Regions from separate parts of the Rhizobium sp. CFBP 13644 genome, predicted to be linked through region 2. Evidence: riboswitches for the same ligand, from Rfam matches in the RefSeq annotation. Region 2 holds a riboswitch; the other holds the start of a gene.
The links. A riboswitch is a leader RNA that binds a small molecule or an ion and turns the genes downstream of it on or off. The one in region 2 is predicted to bind S-adenosylmethionine.

Region 1 (11,475 bases), on a different contig from region 2:
TTATTGGACTTAGTTGATCTTGTTAGAAAGGTCGCCGGAGCGGGTGAAGGGAATCGAACCCTCGTATTCAGCTTGGGAAGCTGCTGCTCTACCATTGAGCTACACCCGCGCAGTTGAAACTTCGGGCAGTTCGGCGGCCCTGTCAAGAAGGAGGCTACTGTGCCTTGAAGTGTTTTGAGAGCTTGAGGCCCTGGGCCTGATAGTTGGAGCCGAGGCCTGTGCCGTAGAGGCCTTCGGGTCTTGTCAGCATGTGCTCATAGACCAGACGGCCGACGATCTGGCCGTGTTCGAGAATGAAGGGGACTTCGTGGCTTCTGACTTCTAGCACGGCGCGGCTGCCTGTGCCGCCTGCGCTCGCGTGGCCGAATCCGGGGTCGAAGAAGCCGGCATAGTGCACGCGAAATTCACCGACTAGCGGGTCATAGGGGGTCATCTCGGCGGCATAGAGCGGTGGCACATGAACGGCTTCGCGCGAGACGAGGATGTAGAATTCATCGGGATCGAGGATGAGCTCGGCGCGGCCTCTGGAATAGATCGGCTCCCAGAAATCCAGCACATCATGGGCGGCCTTCTGGTCGACATCCACCACCGCCGTGTGGTGCTTGCCGCGATAGCCGATCAGGCCCGTTTCACCGAAGCCTTCAAGGTCGATGGACAGCGCAATACCGCCGCCGGAGACATTGGGCGTTTCGCTGGCGACCAGCGTTTCGCTTTCATGCAGCGCCAGCAACTGCGTTTCCGCTAGCAAGGCATGGCCGATGCGAAAGCGGATCTGCGACAGGCGTGAGCCCTGGCGCACGACGATGGGGAATGTGCGCGGGCTGATTTCGAGGTAGAGCGGACCCGTGTAGCCTGCCGGGATCTTGTCGAATTCCTGCGCATAATCGGTGATGACGCGGGTGAAGATATCGAGGCGTCCGGTCGAGCTTTTCGGGTTGGCAGACGCTGCCATGTCAGCCGGAAGCGCCAGCGCCTCCATCAGGGGCACGATGTAGACGCAGCCGGTTTCCAGAACCGCACCTTCGCGCAGATCAATCTCGTGCAGGCTGAGCCGGGTCAGCTTTTCGATGACTTTCGTGGAGGGGCCGGGCATGAAGCTGGCGCGCACGCGATAGGCCTTCGCGCCGAGACGAAGATCGAGGCTGGCGGGCTGTACCTGGTCTTCATCCAGCGGCCGTTCGCTGGCCAACTGGCCGGATGCGAACAGGTCCCGGATAGCGCCATCTGCCAATATGCCCGTCGTTCTCGTCATCTTTTCATCATCCCTTTTCATGGCGACAAAACCAAAAGCCAACCATTGACGCAAGTCGTTAACAGAGTTATGGCAACCTTATCCCGTGGTGATTTGGCCGGTCGGCTTGCAGCCACGTTAAACAAATGGCTAAAAAGACCGGGTGCGCTTGTAACCGGTCCGCTATTGCGACCGGTTTTTTTGTTTGTAAGGTGATGACATGAGCAAGAAATGGCGCCCGGCAACACAGCTGGTACACGGCGGCACCCTGCGGTCGGCATATGGCGAGACATCCGAAGCCATCTACCTGACGCAAGGCTTTGTCTATGAAAATTCCGAAGCCGCCGAGGCGCGCTTCAAGGGCGAGACGGAGGGCTTCATCTACGCCCGCTACGCCAGCCCAACCAATGACATGTTCGAAAAGCGCATGTGCCTTCTGGAAGGTGCCGAAGATGCGCGCGCCACGGCATCCGGCATGGCCGCTGTCAGCGCTGCCATTCTGTGCCAGTTGAAGGCCGGCGATCACATCGTTGCTGCCCGCGCCCTGTTCGGTTCCTGCCGCTGGGTTGTCGAAACGCTTGCACCGCGCTACGGCATCGAATGCACCCTGGTGGACGGACGCGATCTTGCCAACTGGGAAAAGGCGATACAGCCAAACACGAAGCTGTTCTTCCTCGAAAGCCCCACCAACCCCACGCTCGAAGTCATTGATATTGCAGGCGTTGCGAAGCTTGCAAACCAGATTGGCGCCAAATTGCTGGTCGATAACGTGTTTGCCACCCCGCTTTTTCAGAAGCCGCTGGAGCTGGGCGCGCATATCGTCGTCTACTCGGCAACCAAGCATATTGACGGTCAGGGACGCTGCCTTGGCGGTGTTGTTTTGTCCGACAAGAAGTGGATCGAGGAAGAGCTTCAGGATTACTTCCGCCACACCGGCCCGGCCATGTCTCCGTTCAACGCATGGACGCTGCTGAAAGGCATCGAGACCCTGCCGCTGCGCGTGCGCCAGCAGACGGCGAACGCTGCGAAGATTGCTGATTTTCTGGCCGAGCAGAACAAGGTCGCCAAGGTCATCTATCCCGGCCGTGCAGACCATCCGCAGGCCGATATCATTGCCAAGCAGATGACTGGCGGCTCGACGCTGGTTTGCTTTGAGCTGAAGGGTGGCAAGGAGGCGGCATTCAAGTTGCAGAACGCGCTTGAAATCGTCAAGATTTCCAACAATCTGGGCGATGCTAAGAGCCTGATTACCCACCCCGCCACGACCACACACAAGAACCTGACGGATGAGGCGCGCGCCGAACTCGGCATGTCCGGTGGCACGCTGCGCCTTTCCTGCGGTATTGAAGATACCGATGATCTGCTGGAAGATTTTGCGGCGGCAATCGCTGCAGTTTCCGCCTGAGAAACCCAGATGGCCCGGCATTGCGACCGGGCCGTTTGCCATGGCGATCGCCTTCAGATCGATTTGACGCCATTGAAACAAGGAACATCTTCGTTCCAGACCTGTTACACTTAACCACCGAAATGAGCCCTTGGAGCAATCCATGCCAGCCGAAACGTGCATTGTTTTGGGCTGCCACGCTAATATCGCCTTACGGTTTATTGACGATAGGCGTCGCCTGTAGTGTAGAATGTCTGGACAACCAATTACTTAAGGTCCCGTAATGTACCGTGCGCTAACAAGAGATATCGAGGTCACAGTCGACCCCTATTATCTTGAAGAGCAGTCCGACCCGGCTGACAGCCGATATGTCTGGGGCTACACCGTTGTGATTTCCAACAATTCCGAGATCGGCGTGACGCTGGTAAACCGCTATTGGCATATCACCGATGAAAATGGGCAGGTGGATGAAGTGTCCGGCCCCGGCGTCATTGGCGAGCAGCCGCATTTGGAGCCCGGTGGCACTTACGAATATTCATCCGGCTGCCCGCTGGATACGCCATCCGGCATGATGTTCGGCCATTACGAGATGCAGTCTGACACGGGAGAAGTGTTCACCGTGGCCATCCCGGCATTTTCGCTGGATAGCCCGGGGCTGATGCGCGTGCTGAACTAAGCACCTTAAACGGCATTCGGCCGGACCTTTCAGATCCGGCCTGCCATTGTCACTCCGCAGCCTCAAGCTCATCTACCTGATAGCGGTAGGTGGTGGAGCAGAACTCGCAGGTGACGGAAATAACGCCGTCTTCCTGGCTGTCGCGGATCTCGTCGGCTGAGAAGCCTGAGAGAACACCCTTGATCTTGTCACGAGAGCAGTTGCAGCGATCAAGGATCAGCTGCGGATCGTAAACCCGCACGCCCTGCTCGTGAAACAGGCGATAAAGCAGCTTTTCCGCTGGCACCTGCGGATCGGTCAGCTCATCGGTATCAACAGTGTCGATCAGGGCAACCGCTTCATTCCAGGCATCGTCTACGGCATAATCGACAATGTTCTCATCGCCATCGCCGCCGTGTAGATCCCGCTGGCGCAGACGCTCTGGTGCCTGCGGCAGGAATTGCGCGATGAGGCCACCGGCACGCCAGCCGTGACGGGGCTTGCCTTCCTCGTCACGATCGAACAATTCGGCAACGCCCAGCCGCACGCGGGTGGGCAATTGCTCCGACTGGCGGAAATAGACGCCTGCGATTTCTTCGAGTGTCGAACCATCCAGCGGAACGATGCCCTGATAGGGCTGCATGCCGACGCCCTGATCAATGGTGAAGGCGAGAATACCCGCACCCAGCAGCTGTTCCGGCGATGTCTTTCCTTCAGCCGTCGCCTGCGCCAGCCGCTCCTCATCGAAACGGGCATAGGCGCGCATGTTCTGAGGCGCGGTAAAATCGGCAACCAGCAGGTCCACCGGGCCATCGCTCTTGGTCTGGACCGTGAGCTTGCCGGAAAACTTCAGCGATGTGCCAATCAGCGCGGTCAACACCACCGCTTCCGCCAGCAGGCGGGCGACAACCGGAGGATATTCATGCCGGTCCAGAATAGCGTTCAGCAGCGGCCCAACCTGCACGGCACGGCCGCGCACATCCAGCCCTCCCACCTGAAAGGGAACGACCTTGTCGTCGCCAGCGAATTCGAGGGTGTCCAGATCGACCGTCACATCTGCCATATCACTTACTCCTTGGTGCCTCAACTGCGCACAGCCACACCGCCAGATAAGGCGGCGGGCGAAACTGGCCAGCGGGCATGATGCTGTTACCGCATAGATAAACCGGCGGAGGTGAAAACGGAACCACGTCCGGCCGGGTATTGCGGTGAAACATTGATGAAAGCTGCCGATGAAGTCCGGCAGCACGTGCTTGGTGCTACAAATGGGAAGCCATGCCGGATATTCAAGCACCCCGCATGGCTTGCCTCAACGGCACCCGGTCAGATCAGATGACGCCCATGCACCAGGCAATGATGGCCTTTTGCGCGTGCAGACGGTTTTCTGCCTCATCGAACACCACAGACTGCGGGCCATCGATAACGTCGTCGGTCACCTCTTCGCCGCGGTGGGCAGGCAGGCAGTGCATGAACAGTGCATTCTCATTGGCCTTGCCCATCAGCGCGGCATTGACCTGATAGGGCTGGAAAATGTTGTGGCCGCGCGCCTTGTGCTCCTGGTTCATGGAGACCCAGGTATCGGTGATGACGCAATCGGCACCTTCGACGGCGCGCTGCGCATCATGATACAGTTTCACTTCGCCGCCATTGTTGCGCGCCCAGTTCATGAACCGGTCATGGGGTTCAGACCCCATAGGCACGGCCATGTTCATGCGGTAGCCAAAGCGGGCAGCACCTTCCACCAGCGAATGCAGCACGTTGTTGCCATCACCCGTCCAGGCAATGGTTTTGCCCTTGATCGGGCCGCGATGCTCTTCAAAGGTCAGGATATCCGCCATGATCTGGCAGGGATGCGTATCATCCGTGAGACCATTGATAACAGGCACGGTCGCATGTTCGGCAAGCTCCAGCAGACGCGAATGGTCTGTTGTGCGGATCATGATGGCATCGACGTAGCGCGACAGAACCTTTGCCGTATCGCCAATGGTTTCAGCGCGGCCAAGCTGCATTTCCGTGCCGGAGAGGAACAGCGTCTCGCCGCCCAGCTGGCGCATGCCGACATCGAAGGAAACGCGGGTACGGGTGGATGGTTTCTCGAAAATCATCGCCAGCATCTTGCCAGCCAGCGGCTTTTCCGCCGTGCCGTTCTTGGTCGCAATCTTGCGTGCGCGCGCGTCATCCAGAATGACCCGCAGGTCCTCAGAGCCGACGGCCGAAAGGTCTAGAAAATGCTTTGCTGATGCCATTTCAATACAGTCCCATCGATGGAGGTGGCGCCTTGGGCGCGCACCTCACTATGCGCATTCAGGCGCTTTTTGCGATTTTCGTCGTGAGGCTTTCTGCCGCACGTTCAATCCGGGCCAATCCTTCACGCGCTTCTTCAGCCGTGACCACAAGCGGCGGCAGGATACGAATGACGTTGTCACCTGCTGGAACACCCAGAAGATGCTCGGCGCGGATGGCGTGCAACAGTTCGGACGATGGCATCTTCGCCTTGATACCGATCAGCAGCCCCTCGCCTCGGATCTCCTCGATCACGTCGGGGTAGCGATCCTTCAACGAAGCCAGTCCCTGGCGGAATATCAATGTGACATCGCGCACATGCTCGAGGAAACCATCGGCCAGAATGATATCCAGCACCGCATTTCCGCAGGCCATCGCCAGCGGATTGCCGCCATAGGTCGTGCCGTGAACGCCAGCCGTCATGCCGGATGCAGCTTCCGCCGTTGCAAGGCAGGCGCCGAACGGAAAGCCGCCGCCAATGCCCTTGGCCACGGCCATGATATCAGGCGATACGCCGGACCATTCATAGGCAAAGAACTTGCCTGTGCGTCCAACGCCTGTCTGCACCTCATCGTAGATCAACAGCAGGCCGTGCTCTTCGCACAAAGCGCGCAGGGAACGCAGGAACTCAGGGGCAACGGGGCGAACACCGCCCTCACCCTGAATGGGCTCGATCAGCAGGGCAGCCGTTTCCGGCCCGATGGCAGCCTTCAGGGCGTCCAGATCGTTGAACGGCACCTGATCGAAGCCTTCAACCTTTGGTCCGAAACCCTCGATGTATTTTTGCTGCCCGCCAGCCGCGATGGTCGCCAGCGTGCGTCCGTGGAACGCGCCTTCGAAGGTGATGACGCGGAATTTTTCGGGATGGCCGTGGGTGTAGTGGTAGCGACGCGCCGTCTTGATCGCGCATTCCAAGGATTCCGCACCCGAATTGGTGAAGAACACCTTGTCCGCAAAAGTTGCATCCGTCAGCCGCTTGGCCAGCGTTTCCTGACCGGCAATCTCATAGAGATTGGATAGGTGCCAGACCTTCTCGACCTGACCTTTCAGTGCTTCGACCAAGTGCGGATGGCTGTGGCCAACCGATGTGACGGCCACGCCCGCACCGAAGTCCAGATATCGTTCGCCGGTCTCGGTGATGAGCCAAACGCCCTCTCCTCGCTCAAACCGCAAGGGTGCTCTGGAAAACGTATCGAACAATGGCGCTGTGTCGGCCATGGCTGTCTCACTCCTTGCGCTCGAACAGCGCTGTCAATGGGTCTTACCGGTTATCCCGTGCCTGAAAATCAAAAATGCCGCCTCGCGGCGGCTTGGGGTATCCTCTTACTGCGAGGGCACTATTGTCACTTCGCCTGAGGATGTCAACAAATGTCCTCATTTTCAGGCATTCTCAAGCTGTGGTAGGGGCTGATATGAAGCACACTAGGTGTTGCTTTTCTGACTCACAAACACAGCAAGTTGGGGAAAACCGGAAAATCGATTCCAGATGATTCTCCCGACTCTTGTCACGGAGTCTGCCGACGATTAGGTTAACTCTCAATTACTAGATCGCAAGCGGCGGACCTAGTCACCTACAATCTGGCGGATACTCTGCGCGTGGTTCACTCCACGGCATAGCAGAATGATTCTGCCTTCGCGACCAGCGGAGACACGGCATGAACTGGACTGATGAACGGGTCGAAAGACTGAAACGACTGTGGTCTGAAGGCCTCAGCGCCAGCCAGATTGCCGCCCAGCTCGGAGGCGTCAGCCGCAACGCCGTCATCGGCAAAGTCCACCGCTTGAACCTTCCTGGCCGCGCCAAGGCTGGCGGCACGGTTGCAACCGCGCGTCCCGCTGCAAAGCGTCCGGCAGCGACAACTGCACCCTCTGCTGCGGCACCCCGCGCTGCCACTTTCCAGGGCCGCGTTGCCCCTGCCCGCGCCAATACACGCGCCGCAGACGCAAACGTCCAGAAGGACGATGCGGAGACGGATGCACCACGGATTCTTGAATATGTGCCGGTCAGCAATTCCACGCTGCCGACATCGCTGCGCCTGACGCTGACGGAACTGACGGAACGCACCTGCAAGTGGCCAGTTGGCGACCCTCTGAAGGACGACTTCCACTTCTGCGGTTGTGATGCTTCTGAATCCTCGCCGTATTGCCGCTTCCACGCAAAGCTCGCTTACCAGCCAGTAAGCGAACGCCGCAGAGCCTAAGGCTTCGCATCCAGTTCGACGCAATAAAATGAGCGGGTCTTTGGCCCGCTTTTTTGTTGCGATTTTTTCGGCTTGGACAGCGCAAACATGCACAGGCGAAGGCGTCACCAAGGAGATGGCGATTGACTTGTCAGTTTGTCATCGGGGATTGAACCGGCGTACCGGTAAGGGGACTCTGGAGCCGCAAGAGCGACGGCAAGTCGCGCCATTCAGAGCCTCGGGATCATGCGGCGCTGCAGCGAAAAGCGGCGGCATGGCTGATCCCATACGCGGCAAGGGTGCGAAGCGCCTCTTGGGCTTTCGCACTCCGCGCAGCATTCGCAGCGGATGATCGCAGCCCTTCGATTGAACGGCTGCAGGATCATGGCTTCAAGCTTAGCCCTGGCGGGCCTTGCGGTTGGCATAGCGACGATCGCGTTCTGCCTTGCGGGCTGCTTCGTCTTCGACGACGCGAGCAATACGATTTTTTTCGGCCGCCTTGCGCTCATTTTCTTCAGCGTTTGCAGCAGCTTCGAGTTCAGCTGCGCGTTGCGCGGCCTCTTCTTCCAGGCGCAATTTTTCTTCGCGCTTCTGCTGGTCACGCTCGGCCTGGCGGGCTCTGCGGGCTTCGGCAACGGCAATCTGCTCGGCCTGCTTGGCTTCGAGCGTGGGAGCCGCGGCTTCCTTGGCTTCGCGATAGGCCTTCAAAAGAGCGGCCTTTGCCTCGGCAGCAGCGCCGCGACGTTCGGAAACTTCGTTATTCTTGATATTTCGAGTGTTTCTCAAATCTCTATTCCAGTTGATGCGTCATACCGATCAGGGATCAGGTTTTTTTGGCGCGTTTGGTTGGGATAACTGCGGGCTTCAAGCTGTCTTCCAGTTCTTTCGCAAGACGCGCTTCCCGCAGCCTGAGGGTCTTTTCATCACGGGCGCTCGCAATCGAGTTCAACTCATCGACCGCTTTGCCGCGGGCAAAGAACTGCGATTGCGTCGCTCCGAAAGCAATTTCGGCCTGCTTGCGGGATTTGCTGTGAGCGTCTGACATGGAATTTTCTCCTATCGCATCGCACTGAAAACCGGAATCGATTTATGGATAGAGCGATACGCATTCACGGCTCGAAGCGTATTCTTGCATATAAGAATGCAATACGTCCAAGCATGTGGCCGACTTGCGGCATAAAAAAAGGCCAGGCAACATGCCTGACCTCGGTGGTCTCAAACTTTCGACAATGCCAGTACATCCGTGGTCAAAGGAAAGTCGATACCCGTATTAAGCAGCCTGGAGATTGCAGGCAGACATCTTGCCGGACTTGTTGTCCCGCTCGAGATCGTAGGAAAGCTTCTGGCCTTCTACGATTTCGCGCATGCCTGCACGCTCAACAGCGGAAATGTGCACGAATGCATCGGCGCCGCCGTTGTCTGGCTGAATGAAGCCGAAGCCCTTGGTGGAGTTAAACCATTTTACTGTGCCTGTGGTCATAATGAACCCTTTCAAAGCATAAGTTATAAGTCACAGAACGTGAGTCCTGTGTGCGGTGTAGCGATTTTTTTGAAAGGAAGGGTTAGTTCAAAGCGCGGTGCTAATCGCGCGGTAACCAAAGCTCAGCAAGCAAAAGATCGATGACCAATACATAGAGCCTTCTGGCCACTGAGTCAAACTTTAAATTACAGAAACTTAAAATCAACACTCAGAAGCTGTGCAGGTCACGCCGGTTGCTGGCGGCTTCTAGCGGCGCTAACGCATTGATATCCATTATGCCAAATGCAAAACACCGCCCCTTTTGGGAGCGGTGCATGAGATTTTGAGACCATACGGGAGACGTTTCAGCCCCGGTGCGTTGGTCAGGCTTCCATGGAATATCCGGCGCCGCGCACGGTACGGATCACATCCTGCATGCTGGAGAAGTTGAGTGCCTTGCGCAGGCGCCCGACATGGACGTCCACCGTGCGCTCATCCACATAGATATCGTGACCCCAGACGCCATCGAGAAGCTGGGAGCGCGAGAAAACGCGGCCGGGTGACACCATGAGGAACTCGAGAAGACGAAACTCGGTTGGTCCAAGCCGCACTTCACGGGCCTTGCGGTGAACACGATGCGTTTCGCGATCCAGCTCGATATCACCGCATTTCAGCACGGAGGACAGAACCTCCGGCCGGGCGCGGCGCAACATTGCCTTAACCCGTGCCATCAGCTCAGGCGTGGAAAACGGCTTGACGACATAGTCATCCGCACCCGTGGCCAAACCACGCACGCGCTCGCTTTCTTCGCCACGTGCCGTCAACATGATGATCGGCAGTCGCTCGGTTTCCGGGCGCATTCTCAGACGACGGCAAAGCTCGATGCCGGAGACGCCTGGAAGCATCCAGTCGAGGATCAGCAGATCCGGCGTGCGTTCCTGCAAGCGGATTTCCGCTTCGTCACCCCGTGGAATGGTATCCACGTCGTAACCTTCGGATTCCAGATTGTAGCGAAGAAGAACGCTCAAGGCTTCTTCATCTTCGACAACTGCGATTTTGGGCACCATGGCTAGAGACTCCGCCAGTCGTTTAGAGAATTCACTCAGTTACGGCACCGAGCGTGTTGGAACTATCGTCCTTCGGGCGTTCGCCTTCAGGCTGGCTGCCAGTGGCCATGTAGTAGATGGTTTCAGCGATGTTGGTCGCGTGGTCACCAATGCGCTCGATGTTCTTGGCGCAGAACAGAAGATGCGTGCAGGTGGTGATGTTGCGCGGATCTTCCATCATGTAGGTCAGCAATTCGCGGAACAGCGATGTGTACATCGCGTCGATTTCCTCGTCACGTTCGCGGATGGCCTGCGCCTTTTCAACCGAACGGGTCGAATAGACATCCAGAACTTCCTTGAGCTGAACCAGAGCAAGCTCGGAGAGATGCTCGATGCCACGGGCCAGCTTGCGTGGAACGCCTGTGCCGGCAACAGCGAGAACGCGCTTGGCTGTGTTCTTGCCAAGGTCGCCAACGCGCTCTAGGTCAGCGGCGATGCGCAGCGTGCCGATAACTTCGCGAAGGTCGGCAGCCATGGGCTGGCGCTTGGCAATGGTCACGATCGCCTTGTCGCCGATTTCGCGCTCGGCGTGATCGAGAATGGTGTCGTCAGAGATGACCTTCTGCGCCAGGGCCGAGTCCGAATTGACCAGCGCACGCACAGCGTCGGCGCACATCTGTTCGGCAAGGCCACCCATTTCGGCGATCCGGCGGGTCAGGAACTTCAGCTCGTCATCATAGGCGGACATGATATGGTTTGGTGTCGGCATGTTCGAATTCTCCAGTTAGATGACGCCACCCGCCAAGCGCTCGAAGGCTCAGGCGGGGTGGCGTGGATGCTATGACACGACAGAGGGCAGGATCAGCCGAAGCGACCCATGATATAGTCCTGTGTGCGCTGGTCATCCGGGTTGGTGAACATCTTGTCGGTATCGTTTTCCTCAACCAGATGGCCGAGGTGGAACATGGCCGTGCGCTGAGACACACGCGCCGCCTGCTGCATGGAGTGCGTCACGATGACGATCGTGAAGTTGCTGCGCAGCTCGTGGATCAGCTCCTCGACCTTTGCCGTTGCGATGGGGTCAAGAGCCGAGCAGGGCTCGTCCATCAGAATGACTTCAGGCGAAACGGCGATGGCGCGGGCAATGCACAGACGCTGCTGCTGACCGCCGGACAGGCCGGTACCGGATTCGTGCAGGCGATCCTTGGCTTCGTTCCACAGGCCGGCCTTCTGCAGG
Region 2 (11,475 bases):
GCTTCGCCGCCGGACAGGCTGGATGGACGCTCAAGCCCCGTCAGCCCCAAATGTTCCAGAAGATAGGTCACGCGGTAGGCGTCATCGCCCGGCCCCAACCCGGCTTCGGCATAGGCCTGCACCGTCTCAAAACCTTCAAAATCCGGTGCCTGTTCCAGATAGCGGATGGTGGCGGACGGGTGCCGGAACACCTCCCCGGACTGCGCCTCGACCAGACCGGCTGCAATTTTCATAAGCGTGGATTTGCCAGAGCCGTTGCGGCCGACGAGGCAGATGCGATCTCCGGGCTCAACTTGCAGGTTTGCACCATCCAGCAGCGGATTAACGCCAAAGGTCAGCTTGATATCATCGAGTTTTAAAATAGGGGGTGCCACGTTTCAGGCTCCGGTCAAGTCATAGGGACGGGCAAGCACAATGGCTTTGCCGCTTTCAAGGCGAAGCCGCAAAGCGCCCTCCGCCACATTGGAAATAGTGCGCGACGAGCCGAAGGCAAGCGCAAAGTCTTCAAGAGGATAGCGTGCATTGTCGATATCCAGCCCCTCCAGCGCGGTAAAACCTGCAATGGAGAACAGGGAACGGGCAGGCAGATCGATGGAGAGGTCACCGCTAAGCAGAGGATAGGCTTCCTCCGTCCCCGATGTCAGGATGACGTCAAAACCGCGCTCTGCCAGTGACACGGCGTAAAGCAGGTGAAACAGCGCATGATCGGATCTTTCGCCAGCCAGAGCACCGACCAGAACCAGCCGGTTTGCGCCACGAGACAGGGCCTCAGAAACAGCAATCTCGCCATCCGTCACGCCCTTTGCAGCCGGAAACGGCTGTTGCGGGACATTTTGCCATTGGGACATCAGATCGGCATCGGACGAATCGAAATCGCCGACCCATAGCTCCGGCGTCAGCCCCAGCGGGGCGGCGTGGCGCATACCGCTATCTGCCGCAATCGCACGCGTACCGGCCACCGCCTTTTGCAAGCGATCCGTGACGGTGATGTTTCCGCCAAGCAGAATGGTGAAGGGTGCCGAACTCATGCCCTGCCATAGCCCGGAACGGGCCTATAAGGAAAGGCACAAACGCGGACAGGGCTGCGATATTGATTTTTAAGCCAGACAGGATTATGACACCTGCCAGTGGTGATTTGCCGACCGGCTTGCGGCCACTTTAAAGAAGTTGCTAAATGGTCGAGGAAATAGGCAATTTCCGAGGACCGGCTGCGATTTCGTTGCCGGTTTTTTTGTTTTCTAGGCCTGCGCTGCCAGGAAAGTGAGAGTTCGAGATGCCGATCAAGATACCCGATACGCTTCCCGCCTTCGAAACCCTCGTGCAAGAGGGCGTGAGGGTGATGACGGAAACGGCGGCGATCCGTCAGGATATCCGCCCGCTTCAGATCGGCCTCCTCAATCTCATGCCGAACAAGATCAAGACCGAAATTCAGATGGCGCGGTTGGTGGGTGCATCCCCGCTTCAGGTGCAGCTGTCGCTCGTGCGCATTGGCGGACACCGCGCCAAGAACACGCCGGAAGAACATCTCCTCTCCTTTTACGAAACATGGGAGGAGGTCCGTCACCGCAAGTTCGATGGCTTCATCATCACCGGCGCGCCAGTGGAAACGCTGAACTACGAGGACGTGACCTATTGGAACGAGATGCGTCAAATCCTGGATTGGACGCAGACCAATGTTCACTCCACGCTCAATGTGTGCTGGGGCGCGATGGCGGCCATCTACCACTTCCACGGCATTCCCAAGCATGAGCTGAAGGAAAAGGCATTCGGGGTGTTCCGCCACCGCAACCTGTGCCCTTCATCCATCTATCTCAGCGGCTTCTCCGATGATTTTCAGGTGCCCGTCTCCCGCTGGACGGAGGTTCGCCGTGCAGACATCGAAAAGCACCCCGATCTGGAAATCCTGATGGAGTCAGAGGAAATGGGCGTCTGCCTTGTGCATGAGCGCAAGGGCAAGCGTCTCTATATGTTCAACCATGTCGAATATGATTCCACATCACTGTCGGAAGAATATTTCCGTGATGTGAATGCGGGGGTGCCCATCAAGGTGCCGCATAATTACTTCCCGCATAATGATCCTGATCTGACGCCGCTGAACCGCTGGCGCAGCCATGCCCATCTGTTTTTCGGCAACTGGATCAACGAGATCTATCAGACGACGCCATATGATCTGGCAGATATCGGTAGTGACAAACCATAATTCTGCAATTGCGCGGGCGTTGAAAATAAAGCAACGTCCGGCCCTGTTGATGGATCGGGAGAGTGACACGATGAGCGAAGCTGGCGCACGGGAAGATTTTGGTTTCACCGCCAAGGGTGAGAAGGTCGAGCGTGTCACGATTTCCGCAGGCGGCCTGACGGCGAAGGTCATGACCTGGGGCGCAGTCATTCAGGACCTGCGTCTTGATGGGCACCAGCCCGCACTGGTGCTGGGTTTCGACAATTTCGACGACTACCCGAAATACTCTTCCTATTTTGGTGCAACGCCGGGCCGCAATGCCAACCGCATCGGCGATGGCAAATTCAAGATCGATGGAACGGCCTATCAGCTGGAACTCAATGAAAAGGGCGTCACGCACCTCCACGGCGGCAGCGACAATATCGGCAAGCGCAACTGGATGATCATGGAGCATGGGCAGAACCATGTCGTGCTGCAGATTGTCGATCCCGATGGCCGCGCGGGCTATTCCGGCAATTGCACCGTGCGCGCCACCTACACCATCCGCGATGGCGGCGTGCTATCGGTTGTCTACGAAACAACAACCGACCATCCGACCATCGCCAATGTCTGCCAGCACACCTATTTCAATCTGGATGGCGCTGAAACCGCATTGGGGCATGAAATAGCGATCGCCGCCGACCACTATTTGCCGACGGATGAGCGCCAGATACCGACGGGCGAAATCCGCGCCGTTGATGGCACCGAATTCGACCTTCGCTCATCCTTGCCCATGAAGCATATGAAGGATGGCGAGCAGGTTCTTTACGACCACAATTTCTGCCTGTCGCCGGAACGTGTCGCCAAGCGACATGTCGCACGGGTTTACGCGCCCGCCTCCAATATCACGCTGGACGTGGCAACGACGGAACCCGGTGTGCAACTCTATTCAGGCTTCAAGCTGAATGCGGCTGTGCCGGGGCTGGATGGTCGTCACTACGGACCCTTTGCCGGTTTTTGCCTGGAAACCCAGATATGGCCGGATGCCGTCAACCATGACGGTTTTCCAAACGGCATTCTGCGCCCCGGCGAGACGCTGGTGCAGGAAACCGACTATATTTTCAAGAAAGGCTGAGCGGTTTAGTTCAGTCCAGCACGCAGCCGACATAAGCGCCCGAACCGCGGGCGCGCCTTTCGATCAGCCCGGCCAGCCTTTGCATGCCCCGGCCGGGTTTGCTGGCAACGCGATCAATCGGATTGGGCAGCGAGACCGCAAGAAGCGCTGCCTGTCTCGCGCTCAGTTTCGACGCGGAGACCTTGAAGTGGTGCTGGGAAGCCGCCTCGATGCCGTAAATGCCCGGCCCCCACTCCGCGACATTGAGATAAATCTCCATCATCCGCCTTTTTGACCAGATGAAGTCCGACACCACGGCCAGCGGCAATTCCAGCCCCTTGCGCAAAAAGGAACGACCGTTCCATAAAAACAGGTTCTTTGCGGTCTGCATGGGTATGGTGCTGGCGCCGCGTGTGGATTCGCCCTCAAGCGCGCTGCTCACCACCGTCTGCATCTGATTCCAGTCCACGCCGCCATGGGAACAGAACTGCCCATCTTCCGACATCATCACGGATTGCACGAGGCGTGGCGAGATCTTCTCGAGCGGCACCCAGCGGCGATCATAGCCCTGAAACGTGACAAGTTCAGCCAGCATGAGTGTGGAAACGGGACGCACAAACGGCAGCGCATAAAGCGGAATGAGAAGATAGGGCAAAACAAGCAAGGCGAGGATAACAAGAAGGACGCGTCTCACCAGGTTTCGAATATCCACCTTCGGTTTACTCCCGCTTTCATCAAGCGTTTCATCGTCCGTCTCGATATCCGGCGTGCTACTCAAAAAACTGCCCCCACTTGGCGTCCCCCATTTGGCTGCCGCTTGGAGCCTTTCATATTCCGCATACACCATCAAGGCGAGTCACGATAACGAAGTTCCCCGGTGCCCCACAAAAATGATTGCCAGCCTTTTTCCCCCATGCCAAACAGCCGATATGTTGAGGAAACGGCCAAAATGACATTCGAGACACGCCTGCGCGACAATGCGGCACGAACCGAAACCCTGCTGGGCGAACTGCTGTCAGGCGACAGCCGCACCGACGAGACGACGCGACCGGCAAACCTTCTGGACGCGATGCGGCACGGCGTGTTGAACGGCGGAAAGCGGCTGCGACCTTTTCTCGTCATCGAGACAGCCCGGCTTCTCGGCGGAAACATGCACGCCGCATTGCGCGTGGGTGCAGCGCTGGAATGCCTGCATTGTTACTCGCTGGTGCATGATGATCTTCCCGCCATGGATGATGATGACCTGCGACGGGGTCAGCCGACCGTTCACAAGAAGTTCGATGAAGCAACCGCGATCCTGGCTGGCGATAGTCTGCTGACGCTGGCCTTCGACATTATCGCCGCGCCCGAGACGGAACTGCGGGATGACCGAAAGGCCCAGCTGGTTCTGGCCCTGGCAAGAGCCGCCGGCATTGGCGGCATGGCAGGCGGACAGGCGCTCGATCTCTATGCCGAGACGCATCCGCCGGATGAAGCGGGCATCGTGACATTGCAGACGATGAAAACCGGCGCGCTGATCCGCTTTGCCTGCGAAGCTGGCGCCATTATCGCGGGCAGTGACACAGCCGAGCGCGAAAGGCTGCGCCACTACGGCGAAAAAATCGGCCTCGCTTTTCAGCTGGCAGACGACCTGCTGGACCTGACCTCCAATGCCGTGACCATGGGCAAGGCAACAGGCAAGGACGCAGCACGCGGCAAGGGAACACTGGTGGCCCTGCACGGCGCCGACTGGGCCACAACGAGGCTGCGGGAACTGGTGGAAGAAGCTGCCGAACTGCTCGCACCCTATGGCGAAGCGGGAGAGACCCTGATCGAAACCGCAAAGTTCGTGGCCGAACGAAAGAGCTGAGACGCGCGTGGTCGCTTAGCCCACCTGCTCCATAACATCCCATACACTCCTGGCCGGTTTTCCGGCCATCTTGAACACGCCCACTGATCGGCTCAGCGCGGTGGGAAGATGCGCTCCATCATTTCGCTTGAGAAATCGCAAATGCCGGGTTATGCGTGTTTATGCACGATTCTTCCGGTTGGCTTTCCTATGTCTAGATCCGATCACTTTGTTGGCGAGCGTCAGGCTCTTATTCACGCGGAATTGCTGCGCCATGGCCGGGTTTCTGCGCAGGAACTGGCGCAGAAATTTGCGGTATCCGAGGACACTGTCCGCCGTGATTTGCGCGAAATGTCTGCGCGGGGCGAATGTGAGCGGGTTTATGGCGGTGCGCTGCTGATATCAGGCACCACGATACCGCTGAAAACGCGCATGACCATGATGACGGAACGCAAGGCTGCCATGGGACAGGCCGCCGCCGCGCTGTTGCAGGATGGCATGACCGTCTTTCTCGATGCTGGCTCAACCAATCTGGCGATTGCGCAGCATCTGAGTGCGGATGCGCGATTGACCATCATCACCAACACACCTGACATCGCGGCCGAACTCACCGGCCGCAACGGGGTCGAGCTCATTCTCATTGGCGGCAGGGTTGATCCGGCTGTCGGCGCTGCCATTGACACAACGGCTATCAAGCAGCTGGAAGACATCAGACCAGATCTGTGTATCGTCGGCGTCTGCGGACTATCGCTCATCCAAGGATTGTCCGCCCAGATTTACGAGGATGCGGTCTTCAAACGACTTGCCTGTCAAACCAGCACGAGAATTCTCTGCGCCATCACCTCTGAAAAGATCGAAGCCCCCACGGCATTCCATGTGCACCCGCTGACATCCAAGCTGACGCTTGTGCTTGAGGCGGATGCTGACGCGGCAACGGTCGAAACGCTCAGGAAAACCGGCGTCGAAACTGTCCAGGCCAGCGCGTCTTCCCCAGTATCTTCATTTATCCAAACACCAAAGGACCAGTCCCGATGACCGGCTCTACCACGCATCCATCCCCCACAACCCGCACGCCATATATGACGAGGACACGCCTTGGCGTTTCCCTGTTGTTTCTCATGAATGGCTTCATGATGGGCTCATGGGCACCGATGATACCGGAGTTCGCCACGCGCTTTGCGCTCAGCGAAAGCGAACTCGGCCTCGTCATCCTTGTCTACGGCCTTGGCTCCCTGTCCTTCATGCCCATCGCAGGCTCCCAGATCGGCCGTCTCGGTTCGCGAACCGTTACGCTTGCCGTGGCGCTCGTCATGGTGCCGACGCTGCTTTTGATCACAATGGCGAACGCCTTGTGGGCTGGTGTCATCGCCGTCTTTCTGTTCGGCGGACTGACGGGGGCAATGGATGTTGCCATGAATGCCAATGCCGTTGTGGTGGAACGCAGCATGCGCCGCGCCATCATGTCGTCCTGCCATGCCTTCTGGAGCCTTGGCGGTCTCCTCGGCGCGGGTCTGGGCGGCCTGCTGATCAACATGACCGGCATTTACGGCCACGCCGTCGCACTGACGATCATTGCAGCCATCATGCTTGCCGTCGCATGGCCACGGGTACTGGTGGATCGCCCGCACCCGGAAGAAGAGCGTCCAAAGGGTGGCCTGCCGCTGACCCCACTCCCCTGGATCATCGGCATCATGGCACTGTTTTCGATGATCCCGGAAGGTGCGATTCTGGACTGGGGCGCGCTCTACCTGCGCAACGAACTCAGCGCATCCGTCACGTTGTCGGGCTTCGGCTTTGCGGCCTTTTCCCTGACGATGGCCGTCATGCGCTTTGCGGGTGATCTGGTGCGAGACCGATTCGGCGCTGTGCGCACCCTGCAATTCTGCTCGTCCATATCGATCGTGGGCCTGCTGATTGCCGGTTTCGCACCCAATGCCTTCGTCGCGATTGCAGGCTTTGCCATTGCTGGCATCGGCATTTCCAACATGGTGCCCATTGCTTTCTCGGCAGCGGGCAACATGCCGGGAATGGCGCCGGGCATTGCACTGTCGGTGGTCACAACCATGGGATATTCCGGCATTCTCGTTGCACCGTCAGCCATCGGCTTCATCGCGGAGCATACGGGACTGGCGGTCGTCTTCCTCGGCCTGCCGGTTTTGCATGTCGTGGTTCTGCTTCTCTCCCGCTTAGCCCGCCACGCCGATGGTACAAGCAACCACCACTGACACAGCACTTTGCCCCTCATGACGGCTGGTCTCCAATTTTGCCATGATTGCGGTGAAAGAGGAGTTGATCGCTTCGATATTGACAAGGCTCGCGCCGTGTTACACCTGAATGATCAGACCAACCACAATTGCTCGAGAAAACCATGACGTCACACGCCGATTATGATCCCAAGCCGCGCCGGTCCTCGGTCGCTGTCGATGTCGGTGGCGTGATCGTGGGTGGCGGCGCGCCAGTCGTCGTGCAATCCATGACCAATACGGATACGGCTGACATCGACGCCACCGTGCAGCAGGTGGCCGCCCTCTACCGTGCGGGTTCCGAAATCGTGCGCATCACCGTCGACCGCGACGAAAGTGCCGCCGCCGTTCCAAAAATTCGCGACCGCCTCTTGCGCCTTGGCCTTGATGTGCCGCTGGTAGGTGACTTCCATTATATTGGCCACAAGCTTCTGGCAGATCACCCGGCTTGCGCCGAAGCATTGGCAAAATACCGGATCAATCCGGGCAATGTCGGCTTCAAGGACAAGAAGGACAAGCAGTTCGGCGATATCGTCGAAATGGCGATCCGCTATGACAAGCCGGTGCGCATCGGCGTGAACTGGGGATCGCTGGATCAGGAACTCCTGACCACGCTGATGGACAAGAACAAGGATGAAGGCTTTCCGCTATCGGCCCGTCAGGTCACGCGCGAAGCCATCGTCCAGTCGGCCCTGATTTCCGCAGAGCTTGCCGAAGAAATCGGCTTGCCACGCAATCGCATCATCCTGTCGGCTAAAGTCAGCCAGGTTCAGGATCTGATCGCCGTCTACTCGATGCTGTCGGAACGCTCCAACCACGCGCTGCATCTGGGCCTGACCGAAGCGGGCATGGGCTCCAAGGGCATCGTCGCCTCCTCCGCTGCCATGGGATACGTGCTGCAACACGGCATTGGCGATACGATCCGCGTGTCCTTGACGCCGGAGCCAAACGGAGACCGCACCCGCGAAGTGCAGGTCGCGCAGGAAATTCTGCAGGTCATGGGCTTTCGCCAGTTCGTTCCCGTCGTTGCGGCCTGTCCGGGCTGTGGGCGCACCACCTCCACCGTGTTTCAGGAACTGGCGCAGAACATCCAGAACGATCTGCGCAAGAATATGCCGGTCTGGCGTGATAAATATCCGGGCGTCGAGGCGCTGAACGTCGCTGTCATGGGCTGCATCGTTAACGGTCCGGGCGAAAGCAAGCATGCCGATATCGGCATTTCGCTGCCCGGCACCGGCGAAAACCCCGCCGCTCCCGTCTTTATCGATGGCGAAAAAGCCTTGACCCTGCGCGGACCTGATATCGCCAAGGATTTCGAGGCGCTTGTCATCGACTATATCGAAAAACGTTTTGGCCAAAAGGACGCAGCCGAGTAGGTTTCGACCGCGAAAATGCCGGAATTTACCTGTCTTACCTTACGTGAACTCACGGAGCACTGGAATTCATGATCAAGAAGTTTGTCGTTCTTGCGCTTGCCGCAACCTATCTTTCCGCCTGCACCACCACCGACCCTTACACAGGTGAGCAGAAGGTTTCCAACATGGCAGGTGGTGCCGGTATCGGCGCTCTGGCCGGTGCAGTCGGCGGTCTGGCCATCGGTGGCGGCAACAAGGGCCGCAACGCCTTGATCGGCGCGGGCATTGGCGCGCTGGCCGGTGGTGCCATCGGCGGTTACATGGACAATCAGGAATCCGAGTTGCGCCAGCAGCTTCAGGGAACCGGCGTTTCGGTAACCCGTCGCGGCGATAGCATCGTTCTCAACATGCCGTCCAACGTCACCTTCGCGACAGATCAGGATCAGGTTATCCCGCCATTCTTCCCGACGCTCAACTCGGTGGCGATCGTTCTGAACAAGTTCGGCAAGACCTATATCGACATTAACGGCCATACCGATTCGACCGGCAGCCTGGCGCATAACCAGCAATTGTCCGAACGTCGCGCGGCCTCCGTTGCAAACTATCTCGGCGATCGTGGCGGTGTCGATCAGCGCCGTATTTCAACAATGGGCTTTGGCCCATCGCAGCCGGTTGCTTCCAACGCAACGGCAGACGGACGCGCCCAGAACCGCCGCGTCGAAGTCCTGATCTCGCCGCTGACACAAAACTGATCTCTCGCAGCGTCTCAATCGACTGATATCTCCAAAAAAAAGCCCACCATTTGGTGGGCTTTTTGTTTGTAGCGGTCAGTCAGAGCTTATTCACCGTAAGCGATCAGCAAATCCTTGGCATCGATCTGATCGCCGGGCTTGACCAGGACCTCGACTACCTTGCCGTCACGTTCGGCGTGAAGCGCGGTTTCCATTTTCATGGCTTCGATAGACACCAGCACGTCGCCTGCCTTCACATCCTGCCCCTGATTGACAAAGACGCGGGAAATGACGCCCGGCATCGGTGCGCCGACATGCGCGGCATTGCCCGGTTCAGATTTGCGGCGAACGGCAGAACCCGTGGCCCCATGGGCACGATCAGGCACCTTGATGCGGCGCGGCTGGCCGTTGATTTCGAAGAACACCGTGACCATGCCCTTATCATCAATGCCCGATGAAGCCTGATTGACGATGACGAGGGTCTTGCCGCGCTCAATATCGGCAAACAGCTCTTCGCCATCTTCCATGCCGTAGAAATAAGCGTGGGTCGGCAAGACCGACACAGGTCCGTACGTATCAGAGGCCAGAGCAAAATCCGTGAAGACCTTGGGATACATCAGGTAGGACGCAAACTCGAAGTCATCCACCGGACGCTCAAGCTTGGTTTCGATGTCCTTGCGCTCCGCATCCAGATCAGCATCTTCAAGAAGAGAGCCGGGACGTGCGGTGTAGGGCTCCTCGCCCTTGAGCGCCTTCTTCTGAAGCGCCTGAGGCCAACCGCCCGGCGACTGGCCAAGATCACCCTTCAGCATGGAAACGACGGAATCCGGGAAGGACACTTCCTTTTCCGGGCTTTCAACATCAGCCACCGTCAAATCCTGGCTCACCATCATCAGCGCCATATCGCCGACAACCTTGGACGATGGCGTGACCTTCACGATATCGCCGAACATCTGGTTGACGTCCGCATAGGTCTGCGCCACCTCGTGCCAGCGGCTTTCCAGACCCAGCGAACGGGCCTGTTCTTTGAGATTGGTGAACTGGCCACCCGGCATTTCGTGGAGATACACTTCTGATGCGGGGCCCTTGAGGTCGCTTTCAAAGGCAGCATATTGTCCGCGCACCGCTTCCCAATAGAAGGAAATGCGGCGGATCCATTCCGTATCGAGCCCGGTATCGCGCTCTGTTCCCTTGAGGGCTTCGACGATGGAGCCCAGGCATGGCTGCGATGTATTGCCAGAAAGCGCGTCCATGGCCGCATCGACCGCGTCAACACCCGCTTCCACCGCCGCCAGAACGGTGGCCGCAGAAATGCCTGAGGTATCATGGGTGTGGAAATGGATCGGCAGGCTGGTGGCCTCGCGCAGAGCCTTGAACAGCACCCGCGCGGCAGCAGGCTTCAACAGCCCTGCCATATCCTTCACAGCGATGATATGAGCGCCTGCTTTTTCCAGTTCAGCGGCCAGGTTGGTGTAGTATTTCAGGTCGTATTTCGGGCGGGCCGAGTTCAGAAGATCGCCCGTGTAGCAGATCGTTGCTTCGCAGAGCTTGTTCTCTTCGGCAATTGCGTCCATCGAGACGCGCATATTCTCGACCCAGTTGAGGCAATCGAACACGCGGAACAGATCGACGCCGCCTTTGGCCGCCTGACGCACGAAATATTTGACGACATTGTCAGGATAATTCTTGTAGCCGACGCCATTGGCGCCGCGCAAAAGCATCTGCAGCAACAGGTTTGGGGCGCCTTCGCGCACCTGCGCCAGACGCTCCCACGGATCTTCCGTCAGGAAGCGCATGGAAACGTCGAAGGTCGCGCCGCCCCAGCATTCCAGCGACAGAAGCTGCGGCAGAGCCTTGGCATAGACGCTGGAAACGCGGGCGATATCATGGGTGCGAACACGGGTTGCCAGCAGGGACTGGTGGCCATCGCGCATCGTGGTGTCTGTCACCAACACGCGCTTTTCATTGCGCATCCACTCGGCAAAGTCTTTCGGCCCCAGTCTATCCAGAAGCTGCTTGGTGCCATCAGGCGTTGGCTGGTCGATA

Region 1: another riboswitch for S-adenosylmethionine. It lies ahead of IFT53_RS03300 (O-succinylhomoserine sulfhydrylase); the one in region 2 lies ahead of metA (homoserine O-acetyltransferase MetA).

What each region holds. Positions count from the first base shown of each region.
Region 1 covers NZ_JACYVF010000001.1:699,254-710,728, forward strand. The annotation lists tRNA gene IFT53_RS03290 (tRNA-Gly) at 39-109, opposite strand; gene IFT53_RS03295 (2'-deoxycytidine 5'-triphosphate deaminase) at 155-1,252, opposite strand; SAM riboswitch at 1,328-1,406, shown strand; gene IFT53_RS03300 (O-succinylhomoserine sulfhydrylase) at 1,452-2,636, shown strand; gene apaG (Co2+/Mg2+ efflux protein ApaG) at 2,899-3,291, shown strand; gene IFT53_RS03310 (Hsp33 family molecular chaperone) at 3,341-4,333, opposite strand; gene argF (ornithine carbamoyltransferase) at 4,599-5,516, opposite strand; gene IFT53_RS03320 (aspartate aminotransferase family protein) at 5,575-6,771, opposite strand; gene IFT53_RS03325 (GcrA family cell cycle regulator) at 7,209-7,754, shown strand; gene IFT53_RS03330 (DUF6481 family protein) at 8,130-8,519, opposite strand; gene IFT53_RS03335 (hypothetical protein) at 8,557-8,778, opposite strand; gene IFT53_RS03340 (cold-shock protein) at 9,004-9,213, opposite strand; gene phoB (phosphate regulon transcriptional regulator PhoB) at 9,576-10,259, opposite strand; gene phoU (phosphate signaling complex protein PhoU) at 10,291-11,007, opposite strand; gene pstB (phosphate ABC transporter ATP-binding protein PstB) at 11,100-11,475, opposite strand, start outside.
Region 2 covers NZ_JACYVF010000004.1:195,581-207,055, reverse strand. The annotation lists gene IFT53_RS13435 (ATP-binding cassette domain-containing protein) at 1-374, opposite strand, end outside; gene IFT53_RS13430 (thiamine diphosphokinase) at 378-1,028, opposite strand; SAM riboswitch at 1,118-1,194, shown strand; gene metA (homoserine O-acetyltransferase MetA) at 1,274-2,200, shown strand; gene IFT53_RS13420 (aldose epimerase family protein) at 2,271-3,293, shown strand; gene mtgA (monofunctional biosynthetic peptidoglycan transglycosylase) at 3,304-4,050, opposite strand; gene IFT53_RS13410 (polyprenyl synthetase family protein) at 4,222-5,121, shown strand; gene IFT53_RS13405 (DeoR/GlpR family DNA-binding transcription regulator) at 5,311-6,135, shown strand; gene IFT53_RS13400 (MFS transporter) at 6,132-7,325, shown strand; gene ispG (flavodoxin-dependent (E)-4-hydroxy-3-methylbut-2-enyl-diphosphate synthase) at 7,469-8,719, shown strand; gene IFT53_RS13390 (OmpA family protein) at 8,788-9,450, shown strand; gene pyc (pyruvate carboxylase) at 9,537-11,475, opposite strand, start outside.